DNA from 2 places in the Priestia sp. P1_B12_1 genome. Region 2 is predicted to be linked to the other one. Evidence: predicted binding sites of a transcription regulator. Region 2 holds the regulator's gene; the other holds the start of a gene.
What was found. Region 2 encodes Rex, which represses fermentation and respiration genes when NADH is low (regulators of the CRP and FNR family bind a similar motif). Its sites were predicted from a motif close to TTGTGAAATATTTCACAA; they were not measured.
Positions count from the first base shown of each region.

Region 1: a site for Rex is predicted at 3,205-3,222, ahead of AC1D0Y_RS17470 (cytochrome ubiquinol oxidase subunit I). Genes of this name have one in related genera too.

Region 1 is NZ_JBFTZR010000005.1:62,533-70,424, forward strand. It holds gene AC1D0Y_RS17450 (alpha/beta hydrolase) at 1-518, shown strand, start outside; gene AC1D0Y_RS17455 (LacI family DNA-binding transcriptional regulator) at 614-1,624, shown strand; gene AC1D0Y_RS17460 (threonine/serine exporter family protein) at 1,769-2,530, shown strand; gene AC1D0Y_RS17465 (threonine/serine exporter family protein) at 2,545-3,000, shown strand; gene AC1D0Y_RS17470 (cytochrome ubiquinol oxidase subunit I) at 3,302-4,708, shown strand; gene cydB (cytochrome d ubiquinol oxidase subunit II) at 4,695-5,711, shown strand; gene cydD (thiol reductant ABC exporter subunit CydD) at 5,711-7,423, shown strand; gene cydC (thiol reductant ABC exporter subunit CydC) at 7,420-7,892, shown strand, end outside.
Region 2 is NZ_JBFTZR010000032.1:7,482-15,373, reverse strand. It holds gene AC1D0Y_RS28620 (DUF58 domain-containing protein) at 1-566, opposite strand, end outside; gene AC1D0Y_RS28615 (AAA family ATPase) at 577-1,527, opposite strand; gene groL (chaperonin GroEL) at 1,686-3,317, opposite strand; gene groES (co-chaperone GroES) at 3,385-3,669, opposite strand; gene AC1D0Y_RS28600 (CPBP family intramembrane glutamic endopeptidase) at 3,969-4,697, shown strand; gene AC1D0Y_RS28595 (YdiK family protein) at 4,694-4,921, shown strand; gene tatC (twin-arginine translocase subunit TatC) at 4,947-5,702, opposite strand; gene tatA (twin-arginine translocase TatA/TatE family subunit) at 5,718-5,903, opposite strand; gene AC1D0Y_RS28580 (redox-sensing transcriptional repressor Rex) at 5,957-6,595, opposite strand; gene abc-f (ribosomal protection-like ABC-F family protein) at 7,054-7,892, shown strand, end outside.

The sequences.
Region 1 (7,892 bases), on a different contig from region 2:
ATATGGCTTATGGAAAGAAGTATTGGACGTTTGTAACAGAAGAACTTCCTCAATTGGCTAGATCATTCTTTCCGTTATCGGAAAAAAGAGAAGATAATTTTGTAGCTGGTCTTTCTATGGGAGGGTACGGCGCTTTAAAATGGGCGTTTCGCAAACCATATCAATTTTCTGCAGCTGCCAGTTTATCAGGAGTGATGGACGTTGAAGGGCTTGGAGGGCGAGGAGAAGTTCAGTTCTTAGATTATCCTTTGATTTTTGGCATGCCGCCTGTTATTAGACCTGAGGATGATCTTTTCTGGCTGCTTGGAAATCGCCGGCGCTATGGAGAAGTGACTCCGCGTATTTATCAATGCTGTGGAACAGAAGATTTTTTATATCAGGAAAATAAACGTTTTTCCGAGCGATGTAAGCAAGAGCCTATTTGTTTTACATATGAAGAAGGAAAAGGAAGTCACGACTGGGCATATTGGGATCAAAAAATTCAAGATGTGTTAAAGTGGCTGTTTAGTGAAAAGTAGGGAAGGTAGGTTTCGGTGGTTACGACTTCTAGTAGTATAATAAAGAAAAATGTTTACTTGGTCGATAGACTAAAAGGAAATAGGAGTCGGTACGAATGGGGAGAAAAAAAGTCACGATTACAGAAGTAGCGAAAGAAGCGGGTGTTTCATTAGCTACGGTATCAAGAATCTTCAATAATAAAGACGGTAAAATTAAAATCAGTGAAAAAACCAAACAAAAAGTACTAAAAGCAGCAGCTCATTTAGGGTATCAGACGAATCCATTTGCGGCAGCTCTGCGGGCCCAAAAAACAGGGATTATCGGGATATTAATTAGAGATTTAAAAGATCCGTTTTTAATTGAACTATTAAAAAAGGTACAGCAACAAGTCCAAAGTCGAGGGATGGATGTTCTTATTGGACATACGGATTACCAAGAAACAACGGCTGAGCGTCAATTAAATGTTATGATGAACCATTGGTTTGATGGAGTCATTTTATTAGATTATGTAGCCGCTCAGAATCCTTTTGTAGACGTATTAAAAGAATATCAAACGCCCTACGTTTCTCTTACAGGAGACGGTTCTTCTGCACTTTGGCCGATTGTACATGTAGATGATGCGGTGGGAATACAATTAGCTGTTGCTCACTTAACGGACCTTGGTCATAAGAATATCGGGTTCGTTGGAAAAGCTGTAAGCGGAGTCGAGCACCGTCTGTCTCTTTTTCATCAGTATGTACCGTCAGCAAACGCAAAGTTTGTAAAAGAAGATATGAATAACTCAGATGAACTATATCAGTTTATAAATGAGCTAGCTCATCATCCAGAGCCCCCAACTGCGCTTATTTGTGCTACGGATTACATTGCTCTGAAAGTGATACACTGTGCGTGGCAAAACGGGCTTCACGTTCCAGCAGATTTGTCTGTTATAGGGTTTGATGATATTACAGAAGCTAGTGAAGCGCATCCTCCGCTAACAACCATCCGTCAACCGATGGAGAAAATGGCTGAAAAAGCAGTAAACCTCTTACTTCAGCAAATTCAGAATCAGCAAGAAATAGATCAAGTACAGTATAAAATGGCACCTGTATTAGTAGAGCGTGAGACCACAAAACGTATGAATTGATAAGGAATGTATATACTATTCCTGAAAGTGTGAGACAAAAAGTCCACACTTTTTTGCATTAACCATTGCGTCTACTTCCCTCTTTCTTATACACTGTATGCTGTAGGGGAAAAAACCAAGCTTTAATATGTTTGGAGCGATTTGATGACACAACAAAAATTAGATAAATATGAAATTATGGACGTTAGCTTACTAGCAGGTAAAATTATGTTAGAAAGCGGAGCAGAAACGTATCGAGTAGAAGACACAATGATGCGGATTGCAGCGTCTTACGGTATAAAAAAATCCCACAGCTATGTGACGCCAACAGGGATTATGTTTTCACTTGAAACGAAAGAACCGACGAAAACGAAGTTAATTCGTATTTCCGAACGAACGACAGATTTAAAAAAAGTAACCATGGTAAATAGCGTCTCAAGAACAATCAGTCAAGGAAACATTTCCTTGGAGGAAGCGTATGAAATGCTACAAGAAATTGAAGCAACCAACGTAGCTTTTCCACTATGGGTTCAACTTGCAGCTGCATCCATTTCTAGCGGATGCTTTTTAATCATGTTTCAAGGTTTATGGACGGACTTTATTCCAGCTATGTTTTCAGGAGGTCTCGGATTTTTAACCGTGGTGTATTTCCACCGTCTTATTCCGATTCGCTTTTTTGCTGAGTTTACCGCTTCGTTAGTTATTGGACTTTTATCAGCTCTTTTAGTCGCTTCAGGACTAGGCACGCAAATTGATAAAATTATTATTGGGTCCGTTATGCCACTCGTTCCTGGCTTATCCATTACCAATGCAGTGCGAGATTTAATGGCGGGACATTTACTGTCTGGATTATCAAAAGGAGCGGAAGCGTTTCTGACGGCATTCGCTATCGGTGCAGGTATTGCCATTGTATTTACGCTTCTATAGAAGGGAGGCATCATATGCATATCGTAGAGCAGATAATTACAAGTTTTATTGCTTCAGCAGCATTTGGGATCATCTTTAATGTTCCACGTGAATCATTATTAAAAAGTGGCTTTGTCGGAATGATTGGCTGGCTCATTTACTATTTGCTAACGTTCTATGGCGTAGATGAAATTCCAAGCACAGTTGCATCGGCCTTCTTTATTGCTATTATTAGTCAAATTTACGCAAAAATTTATCGAACGCCGATTATTATTTTTACCGTAGCAGGTATTATTCCGCTAGTTCCGGGAGGAACAGCATACGATGCCATGCGTAACTTTGTAGAAAATAACTATAATGAAGCGATTAGTCTTGCAGCAAAAGCCTTTATGATTTCAGGTTCAATTGCCATTGGTATTGTGTTTTCTGAAGTCATCAACCAAATCATTCGTCAGTCTAAATTAAATGCCAAAGCAAAATATCGACCGTAGAGAAGCAAGCTCAAATCAGAGCGTGCTTTTTTTATGAGAAAAATAAAGAGATCCTTCACTTTTTTGTCACAAGAAAGTCACGTTTTAGTCTAAAAACGTTCAAAAAATGTACGTGCATAGCTAAAAAAATAGACTATACTATGTAAATAGAAAGAGAGATATTACATATGTATGTGAAACATTGAGCATATCTCTCGAATTATTATGCTCAATGTTTCACAATGTAAGTAAAAGATGCTCAGAAATGAGCAAAGTATCTATGGAAATGATGAATGTTCTTATATATGAAAGGAGAAAGAAGATGGATACAGTTATACTATCACGTATTCAATTTGCATCAACGACGCTGTTTCATTTTATCTTTGTACCGCTATCTATCGGTCTTGTCTTTTTAGTAGCGATCATGGAAACGATGTACGTAGTAAAAAAAGATGAACAGTATAAAAAGATGGCAAAGTTTTGGGGGCACTTATTCCTGATTAACTTTGCTGTCGGAGTCGTAACAGGTATTTTACAAGAATTTCAGTTTGGCATGAACTGGTCAGAGTACTCAAGGTTTGTAGGAGATGTATTCGGTGCGCCGCTTGCTATTGAAGCACTGCTCGCGTTTTTTATGGAGTCCACTTTCCTTGGACTGTGGATTTTCGGGTGGGATCGTTTGCCTAAATGGCTGCACTGTCTATGTATTTGGCTTGTTAGTCTAGGTACTATTTTTTCGGCGTTCTTTATTTTAACGGCTAATTCTTTTATGCAGCATCCGGTTGGAATGGAGCTAAATAATGGCCGTTTAGAAATGAATGACTTCTTTAAATTGTTAACAAACGGTCAGCTGTGGGTTGAATTCCCTCATACCATTTTAGGTTCGTTTGCAACAGGCGCCTTTTTTATCACGGGTGTCAGTGCTATTATGCTCTTGAAGAAAAAACATTTGGCTTTTGCCAAAAAATCATTTCAAGTTGCCATTATTGTAGGGTTAGTTTCAGGTGTAGGAATTGCGTTATCTGGTCATGAACAGGCTGGATACTTAGTTAAAACACAGCCCATGAAAATGGCCGCAAGTGAAGGATTATGGGAAAACAGCGGAAGTCCAGGCGCTTGGACGGTAACAGCAAATATTCACCCCGATGAAAAGAAAAATACGGGAGAAATCAAAATACCTTATTTATTAAGCTTCTTATCATACGGGAAATTTTCAGGTTCCGTTCCTGGGATGAACGAGCTGCAGGAGCAGTATACGGCGAAATATGGAGCAGGAAATTATATTCCACCCGTTCGGACAACATTTTGGAGTTTCCGCATTATGGCTGGTCTAGGTGGCGTATTATGTGCATTAGGCATTTGGGGCACGTACTTGCTTTCTCGTAAAAAACTTCAGGAGAGCAAACTATTTTTACGTATTATGACGATTGCCATTGCCTTTCCGTTCCTTGGAAGCTCAGCAGGTTGGATTATGACAGAGATTGGTCGTCAGCCTTGGGTTGTATTTGGCTATATGAAAACGGAAGATGCCGTGTCTCCTGGTGTAACAGCAGGTGAATTGCTGTTTTCTATTATCTCGTTTTCATTCTTTTATTTAATTTTAGCTGTGATTATGGTGTTCTTGTTTGTTAAAGAAATTAAAAAAGGTCCAGATCACGATCACGAAGCACATACAAAAGTAGTATCAACTGATCCGTTTACCAAGGAGGGATACAATGTTTTCTCTTAATGAATTCTGGTATTTACTAGTATCCATTCTGTTTGTTGGTTTTATCTTTTTAGAAGGCTTTGATTTTGGGATTGGAATGGTGTCTCGTTTTTTAGGAAGAAACGACTTAGAGCGACGAGTTTTTATTAATACAATCGGTCCTTTTTGGGATGCAAATGAAGTTTGGCTAATTTCAGCAATCGGTGCTATGTTTGCCGCTTTTCCAAACTGGTATGCAACGCTATTAAGCGGGTCATATGTTCTTTTTGTTCTTCTTTTGCTTTCGCTTATTGGCCGCGGTGTAGCATTTGAATTTCGAGGGAAAGTTGAAAAACAAGCGTGGAAAAATGCATGGGATTGGGTTATCTTCTTTGGAAGTCTTTTTCCACCGCTCATTTTTGGTATCTTATTTTCAGCGCTAATGAAAGGACTGCCTGTTGAGCGCAACATGCAAATGAATGCGGGCTTTTCGGATATTGTTAATCTATATACCATCACAGGCGGCGTTACGTTAACAATGCTTTGCTTATGGCACGGACTTATTTTTGCCACGATCCGTACGATGGACGATATTAGAGATCGTTCACGGAAAGTCGCTATGAAGCTTTTGCCTGTAAATGCCTTATTACTTCTTATCTTTTCAGGCATGACGTTTTTTGAAACAGATATATTCAGTAATCATAGCCGCTTGATGCTATATACATTTTTCATCGGTATTTTCGTGTATTTACTAGCAGGATTTTTCCTTACACGTAAAAAAGATGGATGGGCATTTGCTATGTCTGGCTTAATTTTAATTTTATCAATTTCCTCTATATTTGCAGGATTGTTTCCAACCGTTTTGGTTAGTTCAATCAATGAAAGCTATAGTTTAACGATTCATAATGCAGCATCAGGGAATTATTCCTTAAAAATTATGTCTTACGCTGCTATTGGATTACTGCCTTTTGTGTTAGGTTATCAAATTTGGAGCTACTACGTTTTCAGAAAACGTGTAGATCATAAGGAGCATATGGAGTATTAATGGGTAGAAATTTAATGGTTTACAACGGAATAAAAATGGTTCTTGCCATGTTAATAGGGCTTATTACTATTCAAAGTGTAGCCATTATTTTTCAAGCTAAGTGGCTCGCCGAAGTAATTACTGCTCTTTTTCATGGTGAAAGTTTAACTTCGCAGACAAAAGCAATCGGATTGTTTTTGTCTGCCTTTATGATTCGTCAGATCGTAGGTTTTATAATAAAAAAAACAGCATATCAATTTGGAGTCAAAACGACGCAGGAACTTCGTTTGATAGTCATGCAAAGCATTTTTTCATTAGGACCGCGTTTTACCAAAGATGAAGGAACAGGAAACTTGGTGACGCTCATCACCACAGGCCTACAGAAGCTTCGCGCTTATCTCGAGCTGTTTTTGCCTAAATTGGCCGCCATTAGCGTTACACCTTGGCTAGTGCTTGCTTTCGTCTGGTACCATGATCGGCTTTCAGGCATTATTTTACTTGTGACCATGCCAATTTTAATTTTATTTATGATTTTGCTTGGATTGGCTGCACAAAAAAAAATAGATAGCCAATGGGAGACATATCACGTGTTGTCCAACCACTTTGTAGATTCGCTTCGAGGGTTAGAAACTTTAACATTTCTCGGGAAAAGTAAGGAACATGCTGAAACGATTGAAAGAGTCAGTGACCGTTATCGAAAAGCGACAATGGGAACGCTCCGAATTGCTTTTTTATCTACGTTTGCTCTAGATTTCTTTACGATGTTATCTGTAGCCATCGTGGCTGTTATGCTTGGTTTGCGGCTGGTGAACGGGTCTATGACATTAGAACCTGCACTTATGATTTTATTGCTGGCACCTGAATATTTCCTGCCGATACGAGAAGTCGGAAACGATTACCATGCAACATTAGACGGAAAAGAATCCGGAGATGCATTACTTAAGATTGTGAAGCGGGCCGAAAAACCGTCCGCTAAAAAAGAAGCTGTTCCTAGTTGGACTGAAAGCAGTGAACTTCAATTAAGGCATATCACTGTAAAATATGACGAAGAGCATCCACCTTCTCTTGAAGATGTGTCACTGCATGTTAAAGGAATGAAGAAAATTGGAATCATCGGAAAAAGCGGAGCTGGAAAATCGACGCTTATTAATATACTAAGCGGCTTTGTACAATCTACAGAAGGCTCTGCCGAAGTAAACGGCGTGCCAATTGATTTACGCTCAGATGCTTGGCAAAAGCAGATTACGTATATCCCTCAGCACCCATTTATTTTTAATGGAACAGTAAAAGAAAATATTGAATTTTATCAAGACAGAGGCGGCTCATATGATTATGAAGATGCTTTAACGAAAGCAGGACTTTTATCAACGGTTCAACAGATGCCTAAGAAGGAAAATGAAATGATAGGGGATGGGGGACGGCAGCTTAGCGGCGGCCAAGCTCAAAGGATTGCTCTAGCAAGGGCATTTCTAAGCGACCGTCCTATTATTATGCTTGATGAACCAACGGCACAAGTCGATATTGAAACGGAATATGAATTAAAGCAAGATATTTTAACGATGTTCCAAGATAAGTTATTTATTTTAGCTACGCACCGTCTGCATTGGATGAAAGACATGGATCTCATTGTTGTAATAGAGGACGGAAAGGTTGCAGAAATCGGTAATCATCAAGAACTGATTCAAAAAAAAGGAGCTTACTATCAATTTTTACATGAAGAGGAGGAGATATGATGAAATATAAAAGTTGGATATGGCCCTACTTTAAAACATATAAATATCGTATCTTTTCTATCTTATTACTAAGCATGTTAACGATTGGTTCTGCTTGCGCGCTAATGTTCACGTCAGGTTATTTGATTTCAGCTTCTTCCTTACGGCCAGAAACGATTTTATTGGTGTATGTTCCAATTGTACTTGTGCGTACATTTGGTTTAAGCCGAGCCGCTTTCCGTTATGCGGAGCGTCTTGTCAGTCACGATTTTATTCTTCGCATTTTAGCTAAAATGCGTACACGTCTTTATCATTTGATTGAACCGTTAATTGCTACATCTCGCTATCAAACAGGAGATGTTTTAGGCGTTCTCGCAGAAGATATTGAAAGTTTACAAGACTTGTTCTTGCGTACCATTCTTCCAACAATTTCAGCTGTTATTTTATACGTTATTTCGATTGTAGCTTTAGGATTCTTTAGCCTAAAGTT
Region 2 (7,892 bases):
GCGGAAACTTCATTTTTTCCTTCTTCTATTCCCGCTAAAAGAAACGGGATATCTATCTCATGGATTTGAGGATACACGATAAACCGCTGCTGCAGCGGATAATAGGCCTTCTTTTTTACAATTCCTAATAAATCACTCAATTCAATCGAAATCGTAAAAAATTCATATTCTCCTCTTTCTACAAACGATCTTTCATACGGAATAACAGCGTTTCGTTGAAAAAGCGGATAAATTGTTCTTTCTTCTTGATCTAAAAGGTTACTCTCCTCTTTCACTGCTGCCATATAAACAGGAAAACCCGAGGAGCGTGTAATATGAATGTCATACGAAAGATGATCTCCAGCGAATCGAGGCTGTAGCTTCACATCACGAGTAACATTCCACTTCTTTAACGGATAAAGCAAAACGGCTGCCGCATATAATCCAAAAGGTAAGAAGCTATAAAATAAAAACCAGCTGACAAAGCCCCCTTGAAACATCGCGTAAGAAAACGTAGCAGCAAAGATGCAGAATAAAACGAACCAGTCTCTACATTTATTCCATATCACTTTTATATACTTTTTCATAAAGTACCTCTTACCTTTTAACAGGTACTTTCGTATCAGCCATAATTTGCTTCATCACATCACCCGCTGTTAAGCCGCTGTACTGGGTATCAGATCTTAGCGTTAATCGATGTGCACACACATACGAAGCAAGCTCTTGAACATCATCAGGAAGACAGTAATCTCTTCCCTTCACTAAAGCATATGCTTGAACGGCCTTCATAAATGAAACCGTCCCACGAGGACTGATACCTAACGAAACATGTGGATGAGAGCGCGTTTTGCGAATAATTTCGATGATATAGTGCTTGATCGCATCATCTACATAAATACTGCTTACAGTTTTTTGAGCCTGTACTAATTCTGGAATACTCATGACGGGTTTGACATCCTCAAGATTAACTTGAGTCGATACGCCGTTTAAAATTTGAAGCTCCTCTTCCTGCGTAGGATACCCCATGCTTAATTTGAATAAAAATCGATCCAGCTGCGCTTCCGGCAAATGATAGGTCCCATCAAAATCAACAGGATTTTGAGTAGCCATCACAAAAAAAGGCGCTGGAATTTCCCGGGTGATACCATCGGTTGTTACATGATGCTCAGCCATTGCTTCTAAAAGCGCCGATTGTGTTTTAGGAGAAGTCCTGTTAATCTCATCAGCGAGCACAATATGGCTCATGATAGGACCTGGACGAAAATGAAATTCCATGTCTTTTGGACTGTAAATAGAAACACCTGTTACATCGGACGGCAGCAAATCGGGCGTGAATTGAATTCGTTTAAATTCTGCATCAATCGATTTGGCCAGTGCCTTCACGAGCATCGTTTTCCCCACACCCGGCACATCTTCAAGCAAAATATGCCCCTCTGCAAGCAAAGCAACCAAACTCAACGTAGATACATGACGCTTTCCAATCACAATTTGATCGATGTTTTCTAATACTTGATTTAATTTATTATTAATATGATCCAGCTGAATCAATAAAGCTCCCCCTTAAAACTCAGTTAAGCCTTGAGTTTAGTATGTTTTTCAATAAACATAGTACTATCTTAACAAATTTTTAAAAAATCTGAAAATATTAACGCACGCAAAAAAGCGACCAAGTACTCACTTGGTCGCTTTTTTAGTTAGGGCAGTGATTACATCATGCCGCCCATTCCACCCATGCCGCCCATGTCAGGCATTGCAGGTGCTCCGCCTTCTTCTGGCTTGTCAGCAACAACTGCTTCAGTTGTTAAGAACATAGCCGCTACAGAAGAAGCATTTTGAAGAGCTGAACGCGTTACTTTTGTTGGGTCAACGATACCAGTGTCTAGCATATTTACCCACTCGCCAGTTGCAGCGTTGAATCCAGTTCCAACTGCTTCGCCTTTTAGACGCTCAACGATTACTGATCCTTCTAAACCAGCGTTGTGAGCGATTTGACGTACAGGCTCTTCAATCGCACGTAATACGATGTTGATACCTGTAGCAGTGTCACCGTCAGCTTCGATGCTTGCTACTTTATTATAGATATTTACTAATGCAGTACCACCACCAGCTACGATACCTTCTTCAACCGCAGCACGAGTAGAGTTTAATGCATCTTCAATACGTAATTTACGTTCTTTTAACTCAGTTTCAGTTGCCGCACCAACTTTAATTACAGCTACGCCACCAGCAAGTTTTGCTAAGCGCTCTTGTAATTTTTCACGGTCAAACTCTGAAGTTGTTTCTTCAAGCTGAGCTTTGATTTGGTTTACGCGCGCTAGGATATCTTCTGCGTTTCCTGCACCGTTTACAACTGTTGTATTTTCTTTTGTTACAACAATTTTAGAAGCGCGACCTAATTGATCGATGCCTGCTGTTTTTAAGTCAAGACCAAGCTCTTCAGTGATTACTTCTCCGCCTGTTAAGATTGCAACATCTTGTAGCATTGCTTTACGACGATCACCGAAACCAGGAGCTTTAACAGCTACAGCTGTAAATGTACCGCGAAGTTTGTTCACAACTAATGTTGCTAAAGCTTCGCCTTCTACGTCTTCAGCGATGATTAATAGAGGCTTGCCTTGTTGAACAACTTGCTCTAATACCGGTAAGATTTCTTGAATGTTACCGATTTTTTTGTCTGTGATTAAGATGTATGGATCATCTAATACAGCTTCCATTTTATCTGAATCAGTTACCATGTAAGGAGATGCATATCCACGGTCAAACTGCATACCTTCTACCACTTCTAATTCAGTTGTGAAACCTTTTGATTCTTCAAGTGTGATAACACCGTCGTTACCAACGCGCTCCATTGCTTCAGCAATTAATTGACCTACTTCTTCGTCAGCTGCTGAGATAGCCGCTACTTGAGCAATTGAATCTTTACCTTGAATTGGTTTAGAGATTGCTTTTAGTTCTTCAACCGCTACAGCTACTGCTTTTTCCATACCTTTACGGATACCCATTGGGTTAGCACCAGCCGTTACGTTTTTAAGACCTTCTCTGATCATTGCTTGCGCTAAAACTGTTGCAGTAGTTGTACCGTCACCAGCAACGTCGTTTGTTTTGCTAGCAACTTCGGCTACTAATTTAGCACCCATATTTTCAAATGCGTCTTCTAATTCGATTTCTTTTGCAATTGTTACACCGTCATTTGTAATAAGCGGTGAACCGAATTTCTTTTCTAATACAACGTTACGACCTTTTGGTCCAAGCGTTACTTTTACAGCATTTGCTAATGTATCTACACCACGTAGCATTGCGCGACGTGCTTCTTCGCTAAATTTAATGTCTTTTGCCATGTTCTTTGACCTCCTCAAGATGTTCTTAATAATCTATTTTTTACGTATGATAAGTTTGTGATTAAAATTAGCCGATTACAGCTAAAATATCGCTTTCGCGTAAAATTAAGTATTCAGTACCTTCGTATTTCACTTCAGTACCCGCATATTTTGAGAAGATGATACGATCGCCCGCAGCTACTTCTAAAGCTACACGCTCACCGCTTTCTAATACTCGGCCTGTACCAACAGCAACAATTTTACCCTCTTGTGGCTTTTCTTTTGCACTGTCCGGTAACACGATACCGCTTGCTGTTTTTTCCTCAGATTTTACAAGTTCAATCACTACGCGATCACCTAATGGCTTTAACAAGTGAAACAACCTCCTCAAATAATATGTTTGCATTTTTATTAGCACTCAACCTCAACGAGTGCTAACACAATTATTATATTAAAACAAAGTGGGTTTTTTTTGCAAGTATTAAACAAAAAAAATTTAAAATTTACGAAAACTACATATAATAGTCTTAGATTTCGACGATTTTGAGAAATAAAGCATTCTTTTCTCTGTTCAATAATATGTATGTTACAATACGAGCAAGAAGAAATTACTAACTTTACAGTACTTCTTCGACATATATACATAAAAACCTTTTAAAGGAGTATAGAAGATTGGAAAAACGTTATTGGTATGTTATCCTCACCTACATCCTTATGCAGTTTTCAGGAGTTGTTGGTATACCGCTGTTAAAATTAACAGGAGTGTTTGATCAATATCCAGTTCGAACAGCGAATGTCATGCTTTTGACTTATTGGACCATCATTAGCTTTATCCTTGGTTTACTTATTGTCTTACTGCTGCTGCGCCGTGACATGTCCATGCGTATAGAACATGCCGGATCAACGGTAACTGTGGTCTGGTCAGTCCTTGGGGTGTTTCTGGCTATGGCTGGTCAAGCTGTAGCAGGTATGATTGAGCACGCTCTTGGCATTACCCAAGTATCTGAAAACACACAAAATATTGTTAATCTTGTTAAAGCAACGCCGTTCCTCATTGTCGTTACGTCTGTTATTGGACCAATTCTAGAAGAGATTATTTTTCGAAAGATTATTTTCGGTTCTCTTCACAAACGATATAATTTCTTTATCTCTGCATTTATTAGTTCCCTTATTTTCGCTGCCGTACACTGGGATTTTAAACATTTGCTCGTGTATACAGCCATGGGATTTGTATTTGCATTCCTTTATGCAAGAACAAGACTAATTATTGTACCCATTATTGCTCACGTGTTGATGAATACAATCGTTATTTTATCTCAAACTATTTTTGCAGATAAAATTATAGAAATGCAAAAGCAAGCAGAACAAATGCAGTTTATTTTTGGAGGCATGTTTTTATGAAGAATATCCCTTTAACACGAGGGTTTATTTATATTATTATGGGGATTTTATTCACCTACCTGGCTATTCAAAATGCTCAGGAAACCGTGTGGAACTTCCCTACGATCTTATTTGCACTCGTAGCCGCATTCGATTTCAGATTTGCGGTTCGCATTTTTATCTTGCACTATAAAATTAAAAAGTTGCAGCAGCACTATAAAAATCAAGATGATTCATCTAAATAAAAAAACCACTGTTCCAGTGGTTTTTTTACATACTAACATCTTCTCTTTCTTGCTCTGCCCTTGCCTTTAACACTTTGCGATACGAAATGCGGGAAATAATGATGCTGATTTCATACAAAATTAAGAGCGGCACTGTCACCATCATGTGCGAGAGCAATTCTGGTGGTGTAATAAGTGCGGCAATAACTAGCAGTACGAAATAGGCATACTTTCGAATTTGAGATAAAAACATAGGCGTGATAATTCCTAATCGCGTCAAAAACATGACGACAACAGGAAGCTGAAACAACAGCCCAAAAGGCAGTGTGAGCTGCATTAAAAAAGAAAAGTATTCATTAATGCCAATCACTTGGTTTACATTCAGCTCATCAGAAACGCGCGTCATAAAATCGACGACAAATGGAAACAACACAAAATAAGAAAAAGAGACACCGCCGATAAAGAGAAAAATGGAAACAGGAATATATCCAAGCGTTACCTTACGCTCTTTTTCATATAAACCAGGACTAATAAATGCCCAAAGTTGATACAGTGCAACAGGAGCTGCAAGTACACAGCCGATAATAACAGCAAACTGCATATAAATCTTAACTGGATCTGTTAGCCTAAATGCATTCATCGTTAAATTTTTTGCCTCATCAGCATGCTGTAAATAGACAATAACCTTATCCGCTATAAAAAAGCCGCCAATTGTGGCAATCACAAAGAAAAATAAAACAATTAAAATGCGCTTTCGCAGCTCTCCTATATGATCATATATTGACATTTCTTGTTCGGTCATACTATGATCACCCTTTTACTCTTTGTCATCTACTTGACGCTGTTTATCTTTTTCACGATCTTCTGAGGCACCGCTAGCGGCATGCTTAAACTCTCTAAGCGTTTGCCCGACTGATCTTCCTAGCTCCGGTAACCGTTTCGGTCCAAAAATAAGCAGTGCTACAATCGCAATAATAATCCAACTGCCTGCTCCAATCCCCATATTCCCACTCTCCTTATTAATTTAGACTTAAGGAAATCGTAACATAGTCCGCCTTATTCAACAGGATAATTTTTCAAAAAGTAGACGAGCGACTGTAATTCTACAGCCAGATCAATATGATGCAGTCGAATCTCATCCGGTACGTTTAAGCGTGCAGGAGTAAAGTTTAAAATTCCTTTAATTCCGCAACTCACTAAACGATCGGTAATTTGCTGAGCAACAGTGGCTGGAACGGTTAAAATCGCTACTGAGATGTCATCACTCATATAATCTTCCAATTGGTCAAGATGATAGACGGGCACGTCGCCTACTTTTGTACCGACTTTATCTTCTATCACATCAAAAGCGCACTCAATTTTGGTGTTATTATTTTTAATAAAATTATAATTTAAAAAGGCCGTTCCTAGATTCCCTACGCCAATCAGTGCTACTTTCGTTACTTCATCTTGGTCTAACGTTTTACGGAAAAATGTAAGTAAATAATTCACATTGTAGCCGTATCCCTTTTTCCCTAATGCTCCAAAGTAAGAAAAATCCCGGCGAATAGTAGCAGAATCAACTTTCACTGCCTCACTTAACTCCGCTGACGAAACACGCTGTTTACCAGAAGCATGCAAGTTTTTTAAAAAACGATAATAAAGCGGCAATCGTTTAGCCGTTGCTTGTGGTATTTTTAATTGTTCAGTGTTCACGTTGTACCCCCTCAGTTCATGTATGTCATTACTAACATTTTCAAGTCATATTGCATTACCTTTCACAAAGCCTCAACCGCCTTGAGGTAGCGCTTCCAATTCTCTCTCTTTTCTCTTGTTTTATATATACTCCGCTTCACACCCCGACGCCTTTTGTCTATCCAGCACTACTTAAAGTCGGTAGCTAGAACGAAGTAATTAGCTCTTCAAAGGATCCGTTTGTTAGTCATGACGGGTTTTCTACATCCATCATATATAAGTTCAGAGATGCACTTATCTCTTATTTTAACATAGTATCCTGTATAAAATGTGCAGGTAAAATCATTTTATTTCATGAATCAAAACATTCGCTTCATCATTTGTCCTTGTCTCTCTACAAATTACAAACGCTTGTAGGAAGAACTTGTAGTTGAAAATATGTTAAAATACACTATGGATATACTACTAGAGGTGAAAAAATGATTATTCTACAATTGAACGGTATTACAAAATACTATGGGGCAGAACCCATTTTATCGAATATAAAGTTAGAAGTACAATCAAAAGACCGCATTGCCCTAGTGGGACGAAACGGTGCTGGTAAATCAACTTTATTAAAAATTATTGCTGAGCAGCTTTCTTATGACAGCGGAGAAATTATTAAACCTAAAGGTGTTTCCATTGATTATATGGGACAAGATACAGTTCTTGAGTCAACACTCTCCATATGGGAAGAAATGATGACGGTCTTTGCTCCGTTAAAGAAGATGGAAAAAGAATTACGTACGCTTGAAACGAAGATGGGCGATCCAGACATTTTTAATGATTCAGTTCAATACGAAAAACTAACCAAAGAGTACGATCAGCTTCAAGTAACGTTCAAAGATTTAGGCGGCTATCAATATGAAGCGGATACACGATCTATTCTTCATGGTTTCCGTTTCTCAAACTTTGACTATAGCACCCCTATTTCCTCCTTGAGCGGTGGACAAAAAACGCGCTTGGCTCTTGCAAAACTGCTTTTAACAAAGCCAGACTTGCTTATTCTGGATGAGCCTACCAACCACTTAGATATTGAAACTTTAGCATGGCTGGAACAGTTTCTGCAAGGGTATGAAGGAGCTATTTTAATTGTTTCACACGATCGTTACTTCCTTGATAAGGTCGTAAATCAAGTGTATGAAGTCACACAAAAAACAACGGTCAAGTACACGGGCAACTACTCTAAATACCTTGTACAAAAAGCAGAGCGATATGAAAAAGAGTTGCGTCAGTACGAAAAACAGCAAGATGAAGTCGCAAAACTGAATGATTTTAT